Regions from separate parts of the Bacillus sp. F9_6S_D1_P_5 genome, predicted to be linked through region 2. Evidence: riboswitches for the same ligand, from Rfam matches in the RefSeq annotation. Region 2 holds a riboswitch; the other holds the start of a gene.
What was found. Region 2 has a riboswitch for S-adenosylmethionine ahead of mtnW (2,3-diketo-5-methylthiopentyl-1-phosphate enolase). Riboswitches for the same ligand answer to the same signal wherever they lie in the genome.
Positions count from the first base shown of each region.

Region 1: another riboswitch for S-adenosylmethionine. It lies ahead of ACUXEY_RS15665 (methionine ABC transporter ATP-binding protein); the one in region 2 lies ahead of mtnW (2,3-diketo-5-methylthiopentyl-1-phosphate enolase).

Region 1 is NZ_JBTREW010000011.1:178,973-190,319, forward strand. Features, by position in the region: gene ACUXEY_RS15655 (MetQ/NlpA family ABC transporter substrate-binding protein) at 1-87, opposite strand, end outside; gene ACUXEY_RS15660 (methionine ABC transporter permease) at 109-774, opposite strand; gene ACUXEY_RS15665 (methionine ABC transporter ATP-binding protein) at 764-1,783, opposite strand; SAM riboswitch class I at 1,907-2,013, opposite strand; gene ACUXEY_RS15670 (cysteine hydrolase family protein) at 2,256-2,819, shown strand; gene ACUXEY_RS15675 (hypothetical protein) at 3,050-3,199, opposite strand; gene pruA (L-glutamate gamma-semialdehyde dehydrogenase) at 3,375-4,922, opposite strand; gene ACUXEY_RS15685 (TSUP family transporter) at 5,075-5,845, opposite strand; gene ACUXEY_RS15690 (CamS family sex pheromone protein) at 5,942-7,135, opposite strand; gene ligA (NAD-dependent DNA ligase LigA) at 7,152-9,161, opposite strand; gene pcrA (DNA helicase PcrA) at 9,177-11,347, opposite strand, start outside.
Region 2 is NZ_JBTREW010000014.1:30,828-42,174, reverse strand. Features, by position in the region: gene mtnK (S-methyl-5-thioribose kinase) at 1-653, opposite strand, end outside; SAM riboswitch class I at 745-886, opposite strand; gene ACUXEY_RS17940 (carbon-nitrogen family hydrolase) at 958-1,821, opposite strand; gene ACUXEY_RS17935 (aminotransferase class I/II-fold pyridoxal phosphate-dependent enzyme) at 1,836-3,014, shown strand; SAM riboswitch class I at 3,079-3,184, shown strand; gene mtnW (2,3-diketo-5-methylthiopentyl-1-phosphate enolase) at 3,249-4,493, shown strand; gene mtnX (2-hydroxy-3-keto-5-methylthiopentenyl-1-phosphate phosphatase) at 4,490-5,149, shown strand; gene ACUXEY_RS17920 (methylthioribulose 1-phosphate dehydratase) at 5,146-5,784, shown strand; gene ACUXEY_RS17915 (1,2-dihydroxy-3-keto-5-methylthiopentene dioxygenase) at 5,762-6,274, shown strand; gene ACUXEY_RS17910 (hypothetical protein) at 6,580-6,855, shown strand; gene ACUXEY_RS17905 (DUF3909 family protein) at 6,906-7,238, opposite strand; gene ACUXEY_RS17900 (NAD(P)-dependent oxidoreductase) at 7,244-8,122, opposite strand; gene ACUXEY_RS17895 (serine hydrolase domain-containing protein) at 8,127-9,263, opposite strand; gene ACUXEY_RS17890 (GGDEF domain-containing protein) at 9,354-10,646, opposite strand; gene ACUXEY_RS17885 (nitroreductase family protein) at 10,978-11,347, shown strand, end outside.

The DNA of each region.
Region 1 (11,347 bases), on a different contig from region 2:
TCCTGCCCCTGTGTCTCCACTTGAACAGCCACTTAACGCTGAAACTCCTACAATCGCTGATAATGCAAATGCTAAAATTTTCTTCATTTTCTTTTCCCCTCTTCCTTTTTATGATCTGCGTAAAAAGACTTTCGCAAAGTAGTTTCCTAAATTTTGAGCTACCTGTACAAGAATGATAAGTAAAACGACCGTTACGAACATAACTGATGTATCAAAACGTTGATAACCATATGTCATCGCTAAATCACCAAGACCGCCACCACCGACAAGCCCAGCAACTGCAGAAAATTCAATTAAACCAACTGTCATAAATGTAACCCCTAAGATCAATGGCGCTAACGCTTCTGGCACAAGAATTTCAAAAACAATTCTAATTGGCGAAGCCCCCATTGCTTGAGCTGCTTCAATGACTCCCTTTGGAACAGAAACAAGATTTGTTTCAACCATTCTAGCAATGCCGATTGATGCAACTAACGTCATTGGGAAGATTGCTGCTACTGTTCCAATCGTCGTTCCGATAACACTTCTTGTTAGTGGGCTTAAAGCTACTAAGAAGATAATGAATGGAACCGGACGAATTGTATTAATAATGATATTAAGAATAGAAAAGACCCATTTATTTTCCAAAAAGTTTCCTTTTCTCGTTACATATAATAGTAAACCTAGAGGTATACCAAGAATTGTAGCGAATATAAGGGTTACGATTACCATTAAGAGGGTATCCCCCGTCGCATCTACTATGCGAGGCCAAAATATACTCCAATCAACTCGCATGAGCTTCTACCTCCTTCAACTGCACTTGCAGTCTTAGATGTTGTAATGCTTTTTGAATTTCTTTCTGCTCACCTTGTAGCTCTACAAGTAGATTTCCAAATAGCACATTTTGAAGTTCAATAATATTTCCGTAAAGCACGTTTACATCGACGTTATAGTTTTTCGCGATATATGATAGTACTGGCTGCCCTGTCTCTTCACCAGTAAATGTTAAGCGATAAATCTGTCCGCCATTTTGAATTTTCCCTAGAACACTTTCTGGTAAATGATCATTAATAATAGAACGCACAAAGTTTTGAGTCGTCTTTGTTTTCGGTTGTGTGAAAACGTCAAACAGTTTTCCTTCTTCAATAACTTTCCCTTTCTCCATTACAGCTACACGATGACATATTTCTTTCACAACATGCATTTCATGTGTAATAAGAAGAATTGTTACATTATATTCTCGATTTACTTTCTTTAATAAGTTCAAAATTTCTGTCGTTGTTTCTGGATCTAAAGCTGACGTTGCCTCATCACATATAAGAATATCCGGTGATGTTGCAAGTGCTCTAGCAATGCCAACACGTTGTTTTTGGCCACCTGATAGTTGCTCTGGATAATAGTCTGCTTTATCTTCTAACCCGACAAACTTCAGCAGCTCATTTACTCTTTCTTTTATCTCATTCTTTGGTACTTTCGCTAACTTTAATGGGTACGCAATATTTCCAGACACTGTTCTTGAATTAAATAAATTAAAACTTTGAAAAATCATCCCGATTCTTTTTCTTAGCTTCCGTAATTCTTTCGTCGATAGTGATGTAATATCTTTATCATCTATTGAAATCGTTCCTGCCGTCGGTCTCTCTAACATATTTACTAGGCGTAACAACGTACTCTTTCCAGCGCCACTAAAACCGATAATACCGAAAATTTCGCCCTTCTCAACTGATAATGTTACGTCTTCCACCGCATGAACAGATTGCCCACCTGATTCATATACTTTACTTACGTTGTTAAAAGAAATCATTTTCTTCCCTCCTATATGCTGTAAAAACTTGAAGTAGAGCTTTCGAGGTAAAATAAAAAGTGCTCTCCCTCTTATCAAACATAAAGATAAGAAGGAGAGCACTTATATGTACTCGGTCACATCTTCTCATCTTCCAAGCCTTTTATAAAGCTTGCTGGAGTTAGCACGGTATTAAAAAACCCGTTGCTGAGGTATCGTAGGGCCAGTCCCTCCACCTCTCTGGATAAGAATGTATCGATTTAATTGTCGTTTAATTAATTCTCATTATAGAACTCAGAATAATAAGAGTCAATACATTTTTCAGAAAAATATTAATTATTTCTCTATTAAAATTTTCAAATAAAAGATTACAATATAATATTGGTTTTTAAAGTTATGTAAAATTCTTCTCCTTCATATTTTTTTAAAAGGAGAATCCTCTCTATAAATTGAATACCATTATTTGAATATGAAATTGGAGGAAGATAAATATATGAAAACAGCTCTTTTACTCGTTGATATTCAAAATGATTATTTTCCGCATGGAAAGATGGAATTGCGTAATCCAGTAGAGGCAAGTGACTATGCTGGTCAGCTACTACAACTCTTTAGATCGAAAAACGAACCTATTTTTCATATCCAACATGTAGCAATAAAAAATGAAGCTACTTTTTTCCTACCCAATACAGAAGGTGTACATATTCATGAAAGCGTACGTCCACTTAGAGAAGAAACCGTTATACTCAAACATTATCCAAATAGTTTTCGCGAAACCGATCTTCTAGAACAATTACAACGTTTAGCTATTGAGCACGTCGTCGTATGCGGGATGATGACTCATATGTGTATCGATGCTACCGTAAGAGCTGCTTTTGATTTCGGTCTTCAATGTACCGTTATACATGATGCTTGTGCTACAAAAGATCTTTCTTTTAAGAATGCTACTATACCAGCCGTTTATATTCATAACACAATTTTGGCTAGTTTAAATGGCGTATATGCAAATGTAATGAGTACAGCGGAGTTTGTAGCTACAAAAAAACACTCCCTTCAGTGAGCAAAACCGAAAGGAGTGTTTCTTGTCAAACCATAGATTTTCTTTCAAATTGTATTATACAGGAAATCCTTAAAATGAATACTAAAAAATGCGACTAATAAGTCAACTTTTTTCGTTGCTTTGTTTCTATTTACATGTTTATCCCGATATGAATAGGGTTTAGCTAGTTACACTTACCAAATGGTAATATATGGTAAGTGTTTTGAATTCAAATTAACTAGTCTCTCCTATTATTTATCTGTTTGTTTTTGCTTCTTTTTCAAATACTCCGCACGCAAATTTTCAATTTGCTGCTTTTTATCAAATTTGGCAGGCGTCTGTTTTTCATGAAACTTTGCCACAGCTACCTGACTCTTGTAATCTAATTGATATTTTCCCACTTTGTTCACCTACTTTTCTTGTCCTTAAAGAGAATCTATTCAACAAATATAATATATCTTATTTACTGAAGTAAACCTTATTAGTTTTTCTACTTATATCTATCTTAATCACATATGAAAAGTTTTTCAAAAAAAAGAGACCTTCGCATACTGCGAAGATCTCTTCTACTATTTCTTATAAAGTTTCAGAAGTAGTTTTTGCTTGCATGTGAAGCGCTAAGTAGTCAGGGCCACCAGCTTTAGAGTCTGTACCAGACATGTTAAAGCCACCGAATGGTTGGTAACCTACGATTGCACCAGTACATCCACGGTTGAAGTATAAGTTACCTACGTGGAAGTCTTCACGTGCTTTTTCAATGTGGTCACGGTTGTTAGTAACAACAGCACCTGTTAAACCGTATTCTGTATTGTTTGCAATTGCAAGTGCATGGTCAAAGTCTTTTGCTTTACAGAATGCTACTACTGGTCCGAAGATTTCTTCTTTCATTAAGCGAGCATCTTCTGCAACGTCAGCAACGATTGTTGGTTGGATGAACCAGCCTTTAGAATCGTCTCCTTCGCCACCTGCTAAGATTCTACCTTCTTCTTTACCAATTGCAACATAGCTCATTACTTTATCGAATGCAGCTTGATCATTAACAGGACCCATATTTGTACCTAATACAGCTGGGTTAGCAACTGTTAATTCTTTCGTTAATTCAACAGCACGATTTAATACGTGATCGTATACATCTTCATGGATTACTGCACGAGAACATGCAGAACATTTTTGTCCTGAGAATCCGAATGCTGATGCAACGATAGATTTAGCTGCTAATTCAAGATCTGCTTCTTTATCAACAACGATTGTATCTTTACCACCCATTTCAGCGATAACGCGTTTTAACCAAATTTGGCCTGGGTTTACTTTCGCTGCACGCTCATAAATACGGATACCTACATCACGAGATCCAGTGAAGCTCACGAAACGTGTACGAGGGTGATCTACTAAGTAGTCACCAACTTCAGAACCATTACCTGGAACGAAGTTTACTACGCCAGCTGGTAAACCAGCTTCTTCTAATACTTCCATGAATTTCGCTGCTACTACAGGAGTTGTACTAGCTGGTTTTAGTAATACTGTGTTACCAGAAACTAAAGCAGCTGTTGTCATACCTGCCATAATTGCGAATGGGAAATTCCAAGGAGAAATGATAACACCTACTCCTAATGGAATGTAAGAGAAACGATTATATTCAATTGGACGGCTTTCTACTGGAATTCCGTCTTTTAATTTTAACATTTGACGACCATAATATTCCATAAAGTCGATTGCTTCTGCTGTATCAGCATCTGCCTCATTCCATGGTTTACCTGCTTCTTTTACAAGAATAGCAGAGAATTCATGTTTTCTGCGACGAACGATTGCTGCAGCGCGGAATAAAATGTCTGCACGCATTTCTGGCTTTGATTTTCTCCAAGTTTGGAATGTTTCATCCGCTACTTGCATTGCTTTTTCAGCTAACTCACGGCTTGCTTTTGAAACGCGACCAACAAGTTCCTCTTTATTTGCAGGGTTTACAGAAACAATTTTGTCTTCTGTAGTGATTTTTTCTCCCCCAATAATTAATGGATAGTCTTGTCCAAGATAAGATTCTACTTTCTTTAAACCTTCTTCAAACGCTAATTTGTTAGCCTCCACTGAAAAATCTGTAAATGGCTCATGTTTGTATGCTACTACCATCCTTTTAGCCTCCCCTTAGAAAAACGTTTACATTTTACAACATTATTCTACACGATAATTTAGATTTATTCAAATATTCCTAGACTTATATTTTAAAAATTAATTAATTTTTAAAATATAATAAAAAAATAGATTTATACAAACGTATAACTCTACAAAATATGAGTATATTCCAAAATGTTTTTTCCAATTAATAAAATAGTTACTAATAAAAATAAAGTCCTTACATATCCAACACCTTTTTGAACTGCAAACTTCGATCCAAAATAAGCGCCCAAAATCATCGATAATCCCATAATAATACCGTATTCAAAATGAATTACATCCAAAAATAAAAAAGTAATTAAAGATACAATATTACTAACAAAGTTCAAAAGTTTTCCAGATGCTGCCGCTTGAATAAAATCCAAACCAATTAATAAAAATGCAAAAATTAAAAAGGATCCTGTCCCTGGGCCAAAAAAACCATCGTAAAACCCTATCATTAAGATAACGAAGAAAAATATTAATGTTTTTCTTTTCGTCATCTTCTTATAGGTAGATACACTTCCCCAATCCTTTTTCGCGATAATATAAATGGCAATAAACACCAACATTACAAGCACTAACGGCCGTAAAATATCCGGTGGAATAAACTTTACTACTAAAGCACCTGCGACGGCCCCTATAATAGTTAACGGGATTAACTTTCCTACAATTTTAAAATCGACCTTCCCCGATCGAATGAAATAAATCGCACTCGTAAACGTCCCCATCGTTGCAGCTAATTTATTCGTTGCAATTGCCGAAGCTGGTGGTAAACCAACAAACATAAGTGCCGGAAGCGAGATTAATCCTCCACCGCCAACAACTGAATCAATAAAAGCTGCTAAAAAGCCGAATGCAATTAATAAAATAATGACTTGAAAACTTAATTCGTCCATGTGCTTTACCCCTTACCCCCATTATTTATAACATTTTAAATTATAACAAAATTCTTCGAGAAAAAAAGCCGTTCCACAAAGGAACGGCCCTTCTATTTAATCTAAAATTTTCACAAACGGTTCATCTTGCTTCGCTTCACGTATAATAATCGCTTCTGGACGTTCTACAGATTTAATCGTTACTTGTACTTTCATATAATTCGGGAAGTATTCCATAACAAGTCCGGCTACATATTGTGTAAAACCAATTATTTCTGCTTTCCCATTAAACTGGACAGGAATATCAAGCTTTACTTCCCTTAATTCATCGTCTCTATACATACCAGTACCGATAACAGCTGTATAGTCGCCTTGGAAATAATCGCTTAGTTTTGCTTTAAAGTTTGATACTCTCGCCAGATCTTCACGTTTATTATCTGTTTTCGCTTGTTCAGATGGGAATAAATAATATTTCTCATTAATTTGTTTCCAATCTTCAACGGTTTCACTGCCTTTTTCAACATTCGCATAAGAAACAAAGTTACCTGGCACGAGTGAAGCCTTTGGAGCCTGACGATAAATTGCAAATGTTATCGGAAGGTTTTTTGTTGTAGGCTCTTTTTGATGCATAAATTTCAAGACTTCTTGCGCCATTTTTTTCCCTTCAGCTAACATTTTTTCTTGCTCAATTTTAGCCTCACGCGGATAACCATGCTCTTCCTCGTAATAATGAACCGAATTCATTGCTAAACCAACTACAATGCCTTGGAGTTCATCTGTTTCGCCTTTTTTCACATAATAATCATGCTCTAAAATATTGGAAATATATATTGGATTTTTTTTATTTTTTGCCTCTAATGATTCAGATCCTCCACCTAACGCTGGGTTTAACCCAATGTTTGGGAATTTAACGGCATCTTTTTTTAATTTGTCCTCTAGTTCCTTTTGCTCAGCATCTGTACGCTTTCTTTTAACAAGCATCTGCACATTTTGAGTATCTAGAGTACTTCCACCTTTAAAGAAATGATCTTTCGTACTAAAAGATTCCTTCGCAATACGCATTAATCCTGTTTCAAATTCATCTATATCAAGACGATTATTTACTCCTTGCACGACTAAACCACGTGCCTTTCCACCATCAAATGGAATAGTCGTCTTATAATATTCATCCGACATAGCGTATTTTGGAACAACTGATTGTTCTTTTGCTTTCCCCGATTTTTCAGCCACTTTTTCATCTTTGTCGGCACCTGCACTACACCCACTTACAAGTAGACCAAGGCTTAATACCGCTAATGCTATTTTTTTCATGGTAAGTTTGCACCTCTTACTTATTTAGCTCTTGTAAGAACCTCTCTTCATTCCAAACCTCAACATTATGTTTCTCCGCTTGTGCTAATTTCGAACCTGCTGCTTCACCTGCAACAACTAAATCCGTACTCTTACTAACACTTCCTGTTACTTTTCCACCTAATGCCTCAATCTTCTTCTTCGCTTCACTTCGTCCCATCACTTCTAATTTCCCTGTTAAAACGACAGTTTTTCCTGCGAAGTACGACTCAACATTTTGTAAATCTGCAATTTTTATACCTTTGTATGTCATATTCACGCCATACTCTTTAAATTGTTGTAATAACTCTAATACGTCTTCATTATCAAAATACGTCACGACGGATTGAGCCATTTTTTCACCAATCTCGTTAATTGCTTTTAGTTCTTCTTCCGTTGCTTTCACAAGTGCATCCATCGTTTCAAAATGCTCTGCAAATGTACGTGCTGCTTTTGCTCCAACGTGGCGAATACCAAGACCAAATAATAACCGCTCTAATGAGTTTTCTTTAGAATTCTCAATTGCTTGTACTAAATTCGTTGCTGATTTTTCGCCAAATCGTTCTAGCTGCAATAATTGCTCTTTCGTCAACGAATACAAATCCGCAAATGTACGAATATAATCAGCATCAAAGAGTTGTGTAATGACACGTTCTCCAAGTCCATCAATATTCATTGCATTTCTTGAAACGAAATGAATTAACCCTTCACGAATTTGAGCCGGACAAGTTGGATTTATACAACGAAGTGCTACCTCTTCTTCTAAACGAACTAGTTCACTCTCACATGCTGGGCAATGCGTTGGCATATGATATTCTTCTTCCTCATTAGTACGCTTATCAAAAATAACGTTCACAACTTCAGGAATAATATCTCCAGCCTTCTTCACAACAACGTAGTCACCAATTCGAATATCTTTTTCACGAATTAAATCTTCGTTATGTAAAGAAGCACGACGAACGATAGTACCAGCCACTCGCACTGGCTCTAGCTCTGCAGTCGGTGTTACAACCCCTGTGCGACCAACACTTAATTCAATACCTGTTAATCTTGTTACAACTTCTTCAGCTGGGAATTTATAAGCAATCGCCCATCTTGGACTCTTTGCTGTAGTTCCTAGACTTTCTTGAAGAGCAACATCATCTACTTTTATAACGATTCCATCAATCTCATAATCAAGATGCGGGCGTTTTTCTTGCCATTCTTCTACATAAGCTATAACTTCTTCAATTGTTTCACATGTGCGTCGATTTGGATTTGTTTTGAATCCAAGTTCACCTAAGAAATTAAGCGATTCACTATGTGATGGAATTGTTTTTTCCTCTACATTCGCAAGACCGTATACAAACATAGATAAGTTACGCTTTGCTGCAATTTTTGGGTCCAGTTGGCGTATTGAACCTGCTGCCGCATTACGCGGATTCGCAAATACATCTTCACCGTTTTGCTCTTTTTCTTCATTTAACTTAACGAATGAACGCTTCGGCATATAAGCTTCGCCTCGTGCTTCTAACGTTACTTCTTCATTTAAACGAAGCGGGATCGCTTTAATCGTTTTTAGATTTTGGGTAATATCTTCACCTGTTACACCATCACCACGTGTTGCCCCTTGAATAAAGCGTCCTTTTTCATAATGAAGTGAAACAGCAAGCCCGTCAATTTTTAATTCGCATATATATCTTACATTCGCACCATCAATTCCTTGGCGTACTCGTCGGTCGAAATCACGTAAATCTCCTTCGTTAAATGCATTTCCTAAACTTAACATCGGTGACTTATGTGTTACTTTTTCAAATATATCAAGAACAGTCCCCCCAACGCGAACGGAGGGAGAGTCTTCACTCATAAACTCTGAGTTCTCTGCTTCTAATTTTATAAGCTCCTGCATATTACGGTCGTACTCCGCATCAGAAACAGAAGGATTGTCTAATACGTGATATTGATAGTTAAATGTATTTAACAAATCACGTAATTCTTCTATACGTTGTTTTGCTATCTCTTTTGACATATCCTCATTCCTTTCCTATTGTTTCGTCACAGGTGCAAATTTTGCTAACAAACGTTTAACACCAATTGGGCTTGGGAACGCAATATCTAATTCTTTTGCATCACTTTCACCTTTTACACTGACAACTGTACCGACTCCCCATTTTTGGTGGGAAGCTTTATCGCCTACTGCCCAGCCAATTTGCTCGCCGCCTGTCGTCTTAGCTGCAGGACGCGCGAAAGCTGAACGAGAGCGTGTTGTAGTTGTGACTGTCGTTTTACTGCTACTAGCCGTTCTTCCTTTTGCACCAAACGAAGTTTCACGCTTTGGTGCTGTTTCATTTAATGATTCCACTAGTTCTGCCGGGATTTCCGTAATAAATCGAGATGCGGCGTTCATACTTGTTCTACCAAATAAAGTGCGCATTTGTGCATTGGATAAATATAACTCTTCTTCTGCACGAGTAATACCTACATAAGCAAGACGACGTTCTTCTTGCATTTCATCTTCTTCCATTAGAGAGCGAGTATGTGGGAATATTCCTTCCTCTAAACCGACAATAAAGACAACTGGGAATTCTAATCCTTTTGCTGAGTGCATCGTCATTAAAATAACTTCCTCACCAGCAGTTGGATCTTCATCTACACGATCAATATCAGCGACAAGTGCTAAGTCTGTTAAGAATGCAACAAGACTCTTATCTTCGCTTTGAGATTCAAATGTTTGCGTAACAGATAAAAACTCATCTAAGTTCTCTAGACGACCTTCCGCTTCTAAAGTACGCTCGTTTTTCAACATATCGCGATAGCCTGTTTTTTCAATCACTTCTTCTACTAATTCTGTAACAGATAAATACTCTTGCATATTTACCCAGTTGTGTAATAAACCTGCGAATTCTTTCACTGCCTTTGTAACCTTTGCACTTACTCCAACATGCTCAATCTCATCAAATACAGCCGTTAATGAAATTCCATTTTGCACACCGTAATTAATAATTTTATCGATAGAAGTCGCACCAATTCCGCGCTTTGGCACGTTTATAATACGTGCGAAACTAATCTCATCATCTGGATTCCCAATTAAACGTAAATACGCCAAAATGTCTTTAATCTCTTTACGATCGTAGAACTTCGTACCGCCGACAATTTTGTAAGGAATATTAGATTTCAGGAAAATCTCCTCGATCATACGAGACTGTGCATTTGTACGATATAACACGGCAAAATCAGTATATTTTCGTTTTCCCATTTGAATATCATCACGAATTTTTTTTGCAACAAAGTATGCTTCGTCTTTTTCTGTTGCAGCACGATAATACGAGATTTTGCTTCCAACTTGATTATCTGTCCATAATTTCTTCGGCTTACGATTCGTATTTTTTTCAATAACAGCATTCGCTGCATTTAAAATATTTTGTGATGAACGATAGTTTTGTTCTAACAGAATAACTTGCGCATTCTCATAGTCCTTTTCGAATGACAAAATGTTAGAAATGTCAGCCCCGCGCCAGCGATATATAGACTGATCAGAGTCACCTACAACGCATAAATTTTTAAAGCGTGCAGCTAAATGTTTAACAAGAAGGTACTGCGCTTTGTTCGTATCTTGATACTCATCCACATGAATGTATTGGAACTTACGCTGATAAAACTCTAGTACTTCTGGAACACGTTCAAATAACTGAATCGTTGTCATAATTAAATCATCAAAGTCTAATGAGTTATTTTTCAGAAGACGTTTTTGATATTCTGTATATACATCGCTCGTTAATTTTTCATATGGATCAGCGATTGTAATTTTTTTTGCGTATTTATCTGCAGATAACAATTCATTTTTCGCATTACTAATACCAGCTAAAATAGAGCGCGGCTCAAATTTCTTCGGATCAATATTGCGCTCTTTCATAATTTTTTTGACTACAGTTAACTGATCGCCTGAATCTAAAATTGTAAAGTTACGATTAATACCAATACGATCAATATCACGTCGTAAAATACGTACACACATAGAGTGGAACGTAGAAATCCAAATATCTTCTGCTTCTGGTCCGACAAGTGTATCAATACGCTCGCGCATTTCACGAGCGGCTTTATTTGTGAAGGTAATAGCTAGTACATTCCACGGGGCTATACCTTTTTCACCAAGTAAATACGCAATACGATGTGTTAACACACGTGTTTTACCACTACCTGCACCTGCCATTAATA
Region 2 (11,347 bases):
TTTCTCGTTAAAAATTTATATTTATACTGTGCGACTTTTAACTTTAAAGTTTTATCACTCCACAATTCATCAACCGCTAGTTGTAACTCTGGCTCATAATCATTCGTATCGTAATGACCGAACGGATCTGTAAACACTAAATCCTCTGTAATTTTGCAAAGGTCTGGGTTTACAAATGTACCTTCTAGTACTCTTTTCTCTTCTGACTCTAATCCAAAATCTGAAGTATAAAATAAAACATGTGCTAGAAAACGACCAATATGTTGGGATAAAAGTGGATACTCTTCTCCATCTATTAATCCTTTTCTAGCAATTGTTAGCCTTGATAAGTCTTCTATTACTGTTACTGCTAACTCTTCATCATGACTGTACACTACCGGCACGTATTCCGGCACATACTTCGCAAAAATTTGTAATGCTTTACTTTCAATCGTCGCCCTTTTTATAGATAACGGCCAGCTCTCACCAACTACTTTCGCATATGGCAATGCTTGTTTTATTATAATAGACTTCTCTCCATCACCTAATTTGAACACGTAATTTAAATTTCCATCTCCAATTTCATGACAAACTACATTTGCTTTCTTTTCAAAATAACCGTTTTCTTTCGCATATTGTATAGCTGTCGTTTCAGTCAATGAATAATATCCCATCGTCTTCTCCCCCTTTTTTTAATTCAGAGGTTTTTCTAACACAGAAAAACCTCTTTCCACTAAGAAAGAGGTTTGAAGTTTATCTTCTCCCCTCTTATCTGCCAGAAAGTAAACTTTCTGCTGGAATTAGCACCGTGCCTTTTGGCGTAAATAAACGCCCCATTTTACAATGGTATTACGGTCGGTTGCTGGGCTTCATCGGGCCAAATCCCTCCACCTGCTCTTGATAAGAGTTGTATAATTTTTTGAATTTTTAACTTTATGTTGAAGACTATACCAAGAATAAAAATCACTTGTCAACATTTTATTTATATAATTCTGGACGACGATCTGCAAAAACGGGAATTCCTTTGCGTACTTCATTAATTTTCTCCAAATGAAGCTCTCCAAATAAAATGGATTCTTCTTCATTCGCTTCTACAACAACTTCTCCCCAAGGATCGACAATTAAAGAGTGACCAGCAAACTCATTATTCGGATCCTTTCCTGCCCTATTACATGCGACAACATAACATTGATTTTCAACTGCTCTTGCTTGCAATAGTAAACGCCAATGTGCTAAACGAACTAATGGCCATTCTGCTACAACAAATAAAACCTTTGCACCTTTAGCAGTATGAACGCGCATCCATTCTGGAAAACGAATGTCATAACAAATTGTGCCGGCACACTCTACATCATCTAGCTTAAATTCACCTGTACTATTTCCAGCTATTAAATATTTATGTTCATCCATAAGCTGAAATAAATGTACTTTACTATATTCATTGACTAGTTCTCCTTCCTTGTTTACAACATACATTGTATTTGTAACACCTTGTTTTGTTTGCTTCGCTATGGAACCACCGACAATATGTACACCATATTGTTTCGACCATTCTTTCAACTTTTCTTTCGTTTCCAATCCATCCCTATCTGCAATTTCAGAGAGTCTCGTTAAATCATATCCTGTTGTCCATAGCTCTGGTAAGACAATAACATCTGGTCTTTCTTTCATCGCTTCGCTTATTTTATTTTTAGCATTCTCAATATTTTTTTCTACATCTCCAAAGACAATATCCATTTGAATACATGCGACTTTCATTTTGTCAGCCCCATTCATAATTTTTTCTTTACAAAATACTGGAAAGATTATATCATTTGTCACTAGAATTGTAACAACTTTCAAAAGAGGTGGAAAGTATGAAATTATTTCAACCTTCTGAGATAGTAACATCATTGCCGACACAATTTTTCGCTTCACTTGTTGCAAAAGTTAACAAAGTCGTAGCAGCTGGTCACGATGTTATTAATCTAGGTCAAGGTAATCCAGATCAACCAACACCGCAGCATATCGTAAAAGCTTTACAAGATGCTGCAGAAAAGACCATTCATCATAAATATCCGCCATTTCGCGGACATGAAAGTTTAAAAGAAGCCGTGGCAACATTCTATCAACGTGAATATGATGTAGTAGTAAATCCAAAAACAGAAGTTGCTATTTTGTTTGGCGGAAAGGCTGGATTAGTAGAATTACCAGTTTGCTTTACAAACCCTGGTGATACGATTCTCGTTCCCGATCCAGGCTATCCAGATTATTTATCAGGTGTTGCTTTAGCAAAAGCACAATTTGAAACAATGCCACTACTTGCAGAAAATAATTTTTTACCAGATTATACGAAAATTGATGACTCTATTGCGAAACAAGCAAAATTAATGTTTTTAAACTATCCAAATAATCCTACTGGTGCTACTGCATCAAAAGAATTCTTTGAAGAAACCATTGATTTTGCTAATGAACATAATATATTAGTTGTTCATGATTTTGCTTACGGCGCTATTGGATTTGATGGTCAAAAGCCCGTGAGTTTCTTACAAGCAGACGGTGCCAAGGATACAGGAATTGAAATTTATACTCTATCGAAAACTTTCAATATGGCTGGGTGGCGTATCGCTTTTGCAGTAGGAAATGAAAGTGTCATTGAAACCATTAACTTATTACAAGATCATATGTATGTTAGTATTTTTGGTGCAATTCAAGATGCTGCCCGCGAAGCACTATTAAATTCACAGTCTTGCGTAATAGACCTTGTAAATAGTTACGAATCTCGACGAAACGCTCTTATTTCAGCTTGTCACTCAATTGGTTGGAATGTAGACATTCCAACAGGGTCATTCTTTGCATGGCTTCCTGTTCCGAAAGGATATACCTCTGAGCAATTTTCTAATATTTTACTAGAAAAAGCACACGTTGCAGTTGCTCCTGGTGTTGGATTTGGTGAGCATGGTGAAGGGTATGTCCGCGTTGGTCTCTTGCATACAGAAGATAGATTACGAGAAGCCATTAATCGAATCGATAAATTAAATTTTTTCAAAAAGTAATTGACAACACGAAAAATATCTGACAAAATTCAATTATCTTAAAAATTTAAACATTTCTAAATACTTCTTATCAAGAGCAGGTGGAGGGACGAGCCCGACGAAACCCGGCAACCGATCTACAATTGTAGACACGGTGCTAATTCTCGCAGCATTACGCTGACAGATAAGGAGCTGGTTGTAAAAAAACCTCTCCTTAGCTGAGAGGTTTTTTTATTTAACTAGGAGGTTATAACAATGAGCGGAATTATAGCGACGTATTTAATCCATGATGATTCACATAACTTAGAAAAAAAGGCTGAGCAAATTGCACTCGGTTTAACGATTGGATCTTGGACACATTTGCCACATTTATTGCAAGAACAATTAAAACAACATAAAGGCAACGTCATTCATGTTGAGGAATTACCTGAACATGAACATACCAATTTGTATTTACGTAAAAAAGTAAAACGCGGGATTATTAAAATCGAATACCCTTTATTAAACTTCAGTCCAGACTTACCAGCTATTTTAACAACTACATTCGGAAAGCTATCACTTGATGGCGAAGTAAAATTAATTGACTTAACTTTTTCAGACGAATTAAAAAAACATTTTCCTGGTCCAAAGTTCGGCATAGATGGTATTCGAAACCTTTTACAAGTGTATGAGCGCCCTCTTTTAATGAGTATTTTTAAAGGGATGATTGGACGAAATATTGGGTATTTAAAAACGCAATTACGCGATCAAGCAATTGGTGGTGTAGATATCGTAAAAGATGATGAAATATTATTTGAGAATACATTAACTCCACTTACGAAACGCATTGCATCTGGAAAAGAAGTTTTACAATCCGTATATGAAACGTACGGACATAAAACGTTATATGCCGTAAATTTAACAGGACGAACTTTTGATTTAAAAGAAAATGCGAAACGTGCAGTGCAAGCTGGGGCTGATATTCTATTATTTAACGTATTTGCTTACGGACTAGATGTACTACAATCACTTGTAGAAGATGATGAAATCCCAGTTCCTATTATGGCACACCCTGCTGTAAGTGGTGCTTACTCAGCATCCAAGTTATATGGGGTTTCATCTCCATTATTACTCGGCAAGCTACTACGTTACGCTGGCGCTGACTTTTCATTATTCCCATCTCCATATGGGAGTGTTGCGCTCGAAAAAGAAGAAGCTCTTGCCATCTCAAAATATTTAACTGAAGATGACGCATTTTTCAAGAAGAGTTTCTCTGTTCCGTCTGCTGGTATTCACCCTGGTTTCGTTCCCTTTATTGTACGAGATTTTGGTAAAGATGTTGTTATTAATGCTGGCGGCGGGATACACGGACATCCGAATGGGGCGCAGGGCGGCGGGATAGCTTTCCGTACTGCGATTGATGCTACCTTGCAAAATATACCTCTCCATGAAGTAGATGACATAAATTTGCATAGTGCACTACAAATATGGGGAAATCCCTCTCATGAGGTGAAATTATGAGTATTCAAGTATTTTGTGATTTCGATGGCACGATTACAAATAATGATAACATTATGTCCATTATGGAAAAATTCGCACCACCAGAAGCTGAAGAAGTAAAGAATAGAATATTATCACAAGAGCTATCTATTCAAGAAGGCGTTTCTCAATTATTTCAATTAATACCTACTAATCTACACGATGATATTATTCAATTTTTAATAGAGACTGCTGAAATCCGTAGTGGTTTTCATGAATTTATACAATTTGTAAATGAGAATAACATTTCTTTTTATGTTATATCTGGTGGAATGGATTTCTTCGTCTACCCACTCTTACAAGGAACCATTCCAAAAGAGCACATTTACTGTAATGAAACTGATTTTTCAAGTGAATACATTACCGTTAAATGGCCTCACCCTTGTGATCATCATTGTCAAAACCATTGCGGATTATGCAAATCATCTTTAATCCGTAAATTAAGTGATACGAATGACTTCCATATTGTAATTGGAGATTCCATTACTGATTTACAAGCTGCGAAACAAGCAGATAAAGTATTTGCTCGCGACTTCCTTATTACAAAGTGTGAAGAGAATCATATCGCTTACACACCTTTTGAAACATTTCACGATGTTCAATATGCATTAAAACATTTGTTGGAGGTGAAATTATGAAACAACTTTTTCGTCAATGGTATGACTTAAGCGAGATAAAAAAAGAATTAACACTGCGAAATTGGTTTCCTGCAACAAGTGGTAATATTTCTATAAAGGTTAGTCATGAACCACTCACTTTTCTCATTACAGCAAGTGGTAAAGATAAAACAAAAACTACTCCAGATGATTTTCTATTAGTAGATCATCTAGGGGTTCCCGTATTAGAGACTGAGTTACGTCCTTCAGCAGAAACAATATTGCATACACATATTTATAACAATACGAATGCCGGATGCGTACTTCATGTTCATACAACTGATAACAATGTCATCACAAATTTATATAGTGATGCAGTCACCTTTCAAAATCAAGAAATTATTAAAGCCCTCGATATTTGGGAAGAAGGCGCAACAATTAACATTCCTATTATCGAAAACCATGCTCATATTCCAACGCTTGGTGAAAACTTCCGAAAGCATATACAAGGTGATTCGGGAGCAGTATTAATCCGTAACCATGGTATTACCGTATGGGGCCGAGATAGCTTTGATGCAAAGAAAAGATTAGAAGCTTATGAGTTTTTATTCCAATTTCATATAAAACTATTATCAATTCAAGGAGGCGTTTCTAATGGCGCAAATTCGTATTCATGAAGTAAATACTCGCATTGAAAATGAAGTGGAAGTATGTAAATTTCTACAAGAGGAAGGTGTTTTATATGAGAAATGGAACATCTCTAAACTTCCTACTCATTTAAGTGAAAATTATTCTTTAACAGATGAAAACAAAGCTGAAATATTAGCTTTGTTTTCAAAGGAAATCGCTGATGTTTCAGCGCGCCGAGGTTATAAAGCACATGATGTAATTTCACTTTCAAATAGCACACCTAACCTTGACGAATTATTAATTAATTTCCAAAAAGAACACCATCATACTGATGATGAAGTTCGCTTTATTGTTAGTGGTCATGGCATCTTCGCCATTGAAGGAAAAGATGGCAAATTCTTTGACGTCGAACTTGAGCCAGGCGATCTCATATCTGTTCCTGAAAATGCAAGACATTATTTTACCTTGCAAGATGATCGTCAAGTTGTAGCTATTCGTATTTTTGTTACAACTGAAGGCTGGGTTCCAATCTATTAAGGTAGTCAGTTGAATAAAAGGTCTTGGATCCCCTTTTCCAACCTTTTATTCACTCTACATATATACATCCTCCTATGGAACAGGCTTATTTCAAAAATGAAATAAGCCTAATTTTTTATGGCTCTAACTGTATATTTCCTTCCGTTCAACACAATCTATCCCTTCAATTTTTCAAGTATATTTTTTAATACTTTTTGAACATTTATTGAACTTTTTTTGAATTTTTTCTGAAAATTCTGTTTTGTATATGATATACTACAATTAACTAAGATGGAAAAGAATATCGCAAACAGAGGGGGAGAATCATGAGTTTACTTATCGCACTTATACTAGGGGTTACATGTGGAGCACTTCCTGTTATTTTAGGAGCTATTATGGAAGAGTTAGAGGTTGGTGTTTTAGGTTTTGTCGCATCTTGTGTAAGCGCTTTATTTTTTGGCTTGTTCGGTGCTATTCCTGTTTCAATTCTCTGTGCATTTTATATAATACGCCATGCTCGTACAAAACAATTTGGTCCTAATCACACCGCGCAAGTGATTCCATTCCCAATTGAACGTTGCCGCCGTGCTTCTAGCTTATAATTATAAAATTAAATATACTTAAATAAATAAAAGTCCTCATTTGAGGACTTTTATTTATTTTCTTCTAGAAATTGAAACAATTCTTGTAAATGCAGTGCATCTTTACTATAGCTAACAGATACGTGACTTATACCATCGATCTCTGCTTGCATATAAAGGTCAACTCCATCTCGATCATATTTCAATGCCAAATAAAATTCCATTTCTTCCAGCATCTTTTTTGAAGTTCGAATAACGTAATGCCCTTTTTCATCTTTTCCATATTCGAATTCCGGTTCAAAATCATATTTTTGTTTAAAAGCTTCTTTTTGCTTTTCATTAATTTGTATACAAGTTGCTCGTTGCACAGCATCAATCATCTCATCAAATTTTTGAAGATCCATTTCATTTACCCCCTTATGTATTTTTTGTATAACACTTGTGTTCCGCTATTCTCTTCCCCATCTTTTATTAGCTCTTCATACAATTCCTTCGCCAAACTTAAACCCGGTACTGGTAATTGCAATTTTTCAGCCTCATCTAAAGCAATCTTCATATCTTTCATAAAATGCTTTACATAAAACCCTGGTTCAAAATCTCCCTTTAACATTCGAGGAGCTAAATTACTCAATGACCAGCTACCTGCTGCTCCCGTTGAAATACTCTCTAATACTTTATCGGGATCTAATCCAGCCTTTTTCGCATAAGCAACAGCTTCACATACTCCAATCATATTAGAAGCAATCGCAATTTGATTGCACATTTTTGTATGTTGTCCACTTCCAGCTGGCCCTTGCAACTGAATATTTGTTCCTAGTTTTTCAAATAACGGTAAACATTTTTCATATATTTCTTTCTCTCCACCGACCATAATTGCGAGTCTTGCTTCTTTCGCACCAACGTCTCCTCCAGATACAGGTGCATCTAACGTATATACATTCTTACTTTTACCAGTTTCATTAATACGTTTTGCCAATGTTGGTGTAGATGTCGTGAAATCAATCGCTATCGTGCCTTCATTTGCATTCTCCAAAATTCCATCTATTCCAAAGTACACTTCTTCTACATCATGTGGATATCCAACCATAGTCATTACAACATCAACTTGCTTTACTAACTCTTTCGGTGTATCACACCAATTTGCACCATCTTGCACTAAAGAGTCTGTTTTCGCTTTTGTTCTATTATATACATATACTTTATAGCCGTCTTGCATTAAATGACGCACCATACTTTTTCCCATTACACCAATACCGATGAAACCTATTGATACATTTTTACGTTCCATTTTCTCATCCCCTTTGTTCTAATAAATCATTTACCATCTTTCGAAACTCATTATTAAAATCATCATCTATACTATTTTTCACATTTGAAAATAAAATAACAAAAGTGCCTTTTTCTTTATTAAAATTATTAAAAGTGTTCCAACCAGATAGTACACCGTGATTATGAAAATAATCCGGATATATGTAAAAACTAAATGCATATTTTCGTTCTGTTGAAGGTGAAAACATCGCTTGTATACTTTGTTCAGAAAGAAGTTTCCCATTTATAATCGCTTCGTCTAACTTCTTCATATCACCAACTGTCGTATACATCTCACCGCATCCGTATAACCAATCCATTAACAATTTTTGTGCAGGTTCAAGTACATTCTCTTTCTTTACATATCCTTTAGTAAAATGCTGATCTCCCTGAGCCATATTGCCCATACCAGATTCATGCATTTCTGCTTTAGTAAATATATTTTCTTTTATGTAATCTCCTAAAGGCTTTTTTGATACGCTTTCTATAATATAGGCAAGCACCATATAATTATAATCTGTATATCTCCAACCTGCGCCTGGTGGAAATTCTAATTTTTGGCTTCCAATCCAATTTACTAAGTTTATACGAGAAGCAGCATTCACTTTCCCTTTTCCGCTTTCTGGTAAACCTGATGTGTGTGTTAACAAATGATATAAAGTAATATTTTTATCTACTGGAAAAGAGGGAATATATTTATTTACATTATCTTGAATATTTAGCTTCCCTTGATCCTGCATCTGTAAAATAGATGTAGCCACAACTGTTTTCGTAATAGAACCGATACGATATTTTGTTTGAGGCGTATTCTCTATCTTATTTTGAACATCAGCATACCCATATCCTTTATTCAATATAACACGCTCTTTATCTGTTACTAAAACTGTTCCATTAAATTGCTTTCCTATTAAATATTGATCTAACTTTTGAGATATACTAGCATAATCAATTTGCTGTCCTTCTTTTTTTTCTATATTCTCTTGTACTTCTGATTCAATAGTAGGATTCACCTTAGTTGTTAATACGGTACTTTCCTTTATATTGGGATTATAGAAAAAATAGTATACTCCACCACAAACTACAGCGGACAGCGAAGCCATCGTCATTATTTTTTTTATCATGTTGCTCCTCCATAATTCCTTCCTTCAAAATCCCCCTCACATTCTATTATCGAACAATAAAAAAAAATCGCAACAATTTGTTGCGAAAAATCACTTTTTTTCTTTTCTATATACGCACACTTGATTTTTCCCATTTTTTTTCGCTTCATACAATGCAATATCCGCTCGTTGCATTAATTCTTCTCTTGTAATCCCTTTTTCATATAATGCAACTCCAAAACTCGCTGTTAATTTCGAGATTCCTGAGAATTGCTTTGTTTCAATGAAAAATCGTAATGATTCCGCAACCTGAAATGCTTCTTTTTCTACTGTATTCGTTACTAAAATGATAAACTCTTCTCCGCCCCACCTAGCAAATACATGTTGCTCCTCCACTTTAGATTTCATAAGCTCTGCAAGCTGAATTAACGCTAAGTCACCAAAATCATGGCCATACGTGTCATTTACTGCTTTAAAATTATCTATATCAAATAAAATAAGTGCTATGTTTTCATTATTACGCATCGCATTATCCCATTCTGACTCTAGTATTTGTTGGAACTTCAAACGATTATAAATCTCTGTTAATGAATCTATCATAGCGAGCCTTTCTTGTTCTTGATAGATTTCATCTAATTCTGTAATCTCTGTACACTTCACAATAAATCTTGATAAATCTTCTGGCAATGGTGTCGCACGCAATAAAAAAGTTGACACCTCCCCTTCATAGTTGGACATCTTAATTCTTCTATCATATGATAATGTATCATCTAACCATGTTATATCATGAGTTGTTGAATAGTATCCATTTTCTCTAATAAAATGTTCAGCAAATACTAAATGTTGCTCACGATAGGCGAACAAATTTTCATATCCGAAAAACTCTAAAAAATTTGTATTACAATCAACAATCTCATCGTCTTCTACTATGAATAATAGATCATTTCGAAAATCAAACATCGTTTGAAGTAGTTCTTGTTGCAAACTTACTTGTCGCACTAAAGAAAGCTGATACAAACTTTTATTCACTTCCTCTAACACCATTTGTGGAGTAACAGGGGCTATCACAATATTACGTATCCCTAACGTAAGCACCTCTGTAAACTCGCTTGTTATTTGTTGATCCCAAATGACAATAAACGTACTCTGTGGATTATACATATTCTTTATATATTTTATTTGAGAAAAATCTGTTACATACATAATTACAATATGTGGTTTAGTCCTCTGAAACAACAATTCTCCTTCTTCAAAACTATTTGCTATAAACATACATTTTGGATGGATATTTTCTATCGTTTGTTGATGTGTGCATCCATTTTCTATATAAAGGACATTTAACTGAAGATCTTGTAATACATTTTGGAAAACCGTATTCTCTAATAAAAAATGTAGTATGTTCATCACTAGTCTTCACTCACTTCATATATCTTGTTCTACTGAATTCCTCACAAACATTTTATAAAAGACTGTTCTCTAAAAACTTTAATGAGTGAGGGATACATGTTAACAAGCTAATTGAGAATGTTATCTTCGCTTTTTCACTCTATAAATTCCTTTTTTAGTGTATGATTATAGGAATTGTATCGTTTGTATGAATGCCCTAGCTTCCGCTTTAAAACTTGACAATTAAAATAAATATATTATATTCTTAAATTCGATAACTTACAAAATGTAAGTAGAATATATTACATGTATTTTTTCATTATTTGATATGTAATTTGGAGGATATATAATGACAAACGATAACTTTTTTAATGTTCTATATGAACGCACATCTACACGTGCATTCAACCCAGAGAAAGAGATTTCATCTACAGAGTTACACGAGATTTTAAAGGGAGCTGCTCAAGCACCTTCTGCTTGGAACTTGCAGCACTGGAAATTCCTTGTATTCCAAGGTGAAGATGTACAGAAACGATTACATCCAATTGCTTATAACCAGCAACAAATTCTTGATGCTTCTGCTGTAGTCGCTATTTTAGGTGATTTAGAAGCTTATAAAAACGTTGAACCAGTTTATGGTCCAATTGTAGAACAAGGATTTATGAAAGAGGAAGCAAAAGAGCGCTTAGCTAAAAATATTGAGTCTGCATATGCTCGTG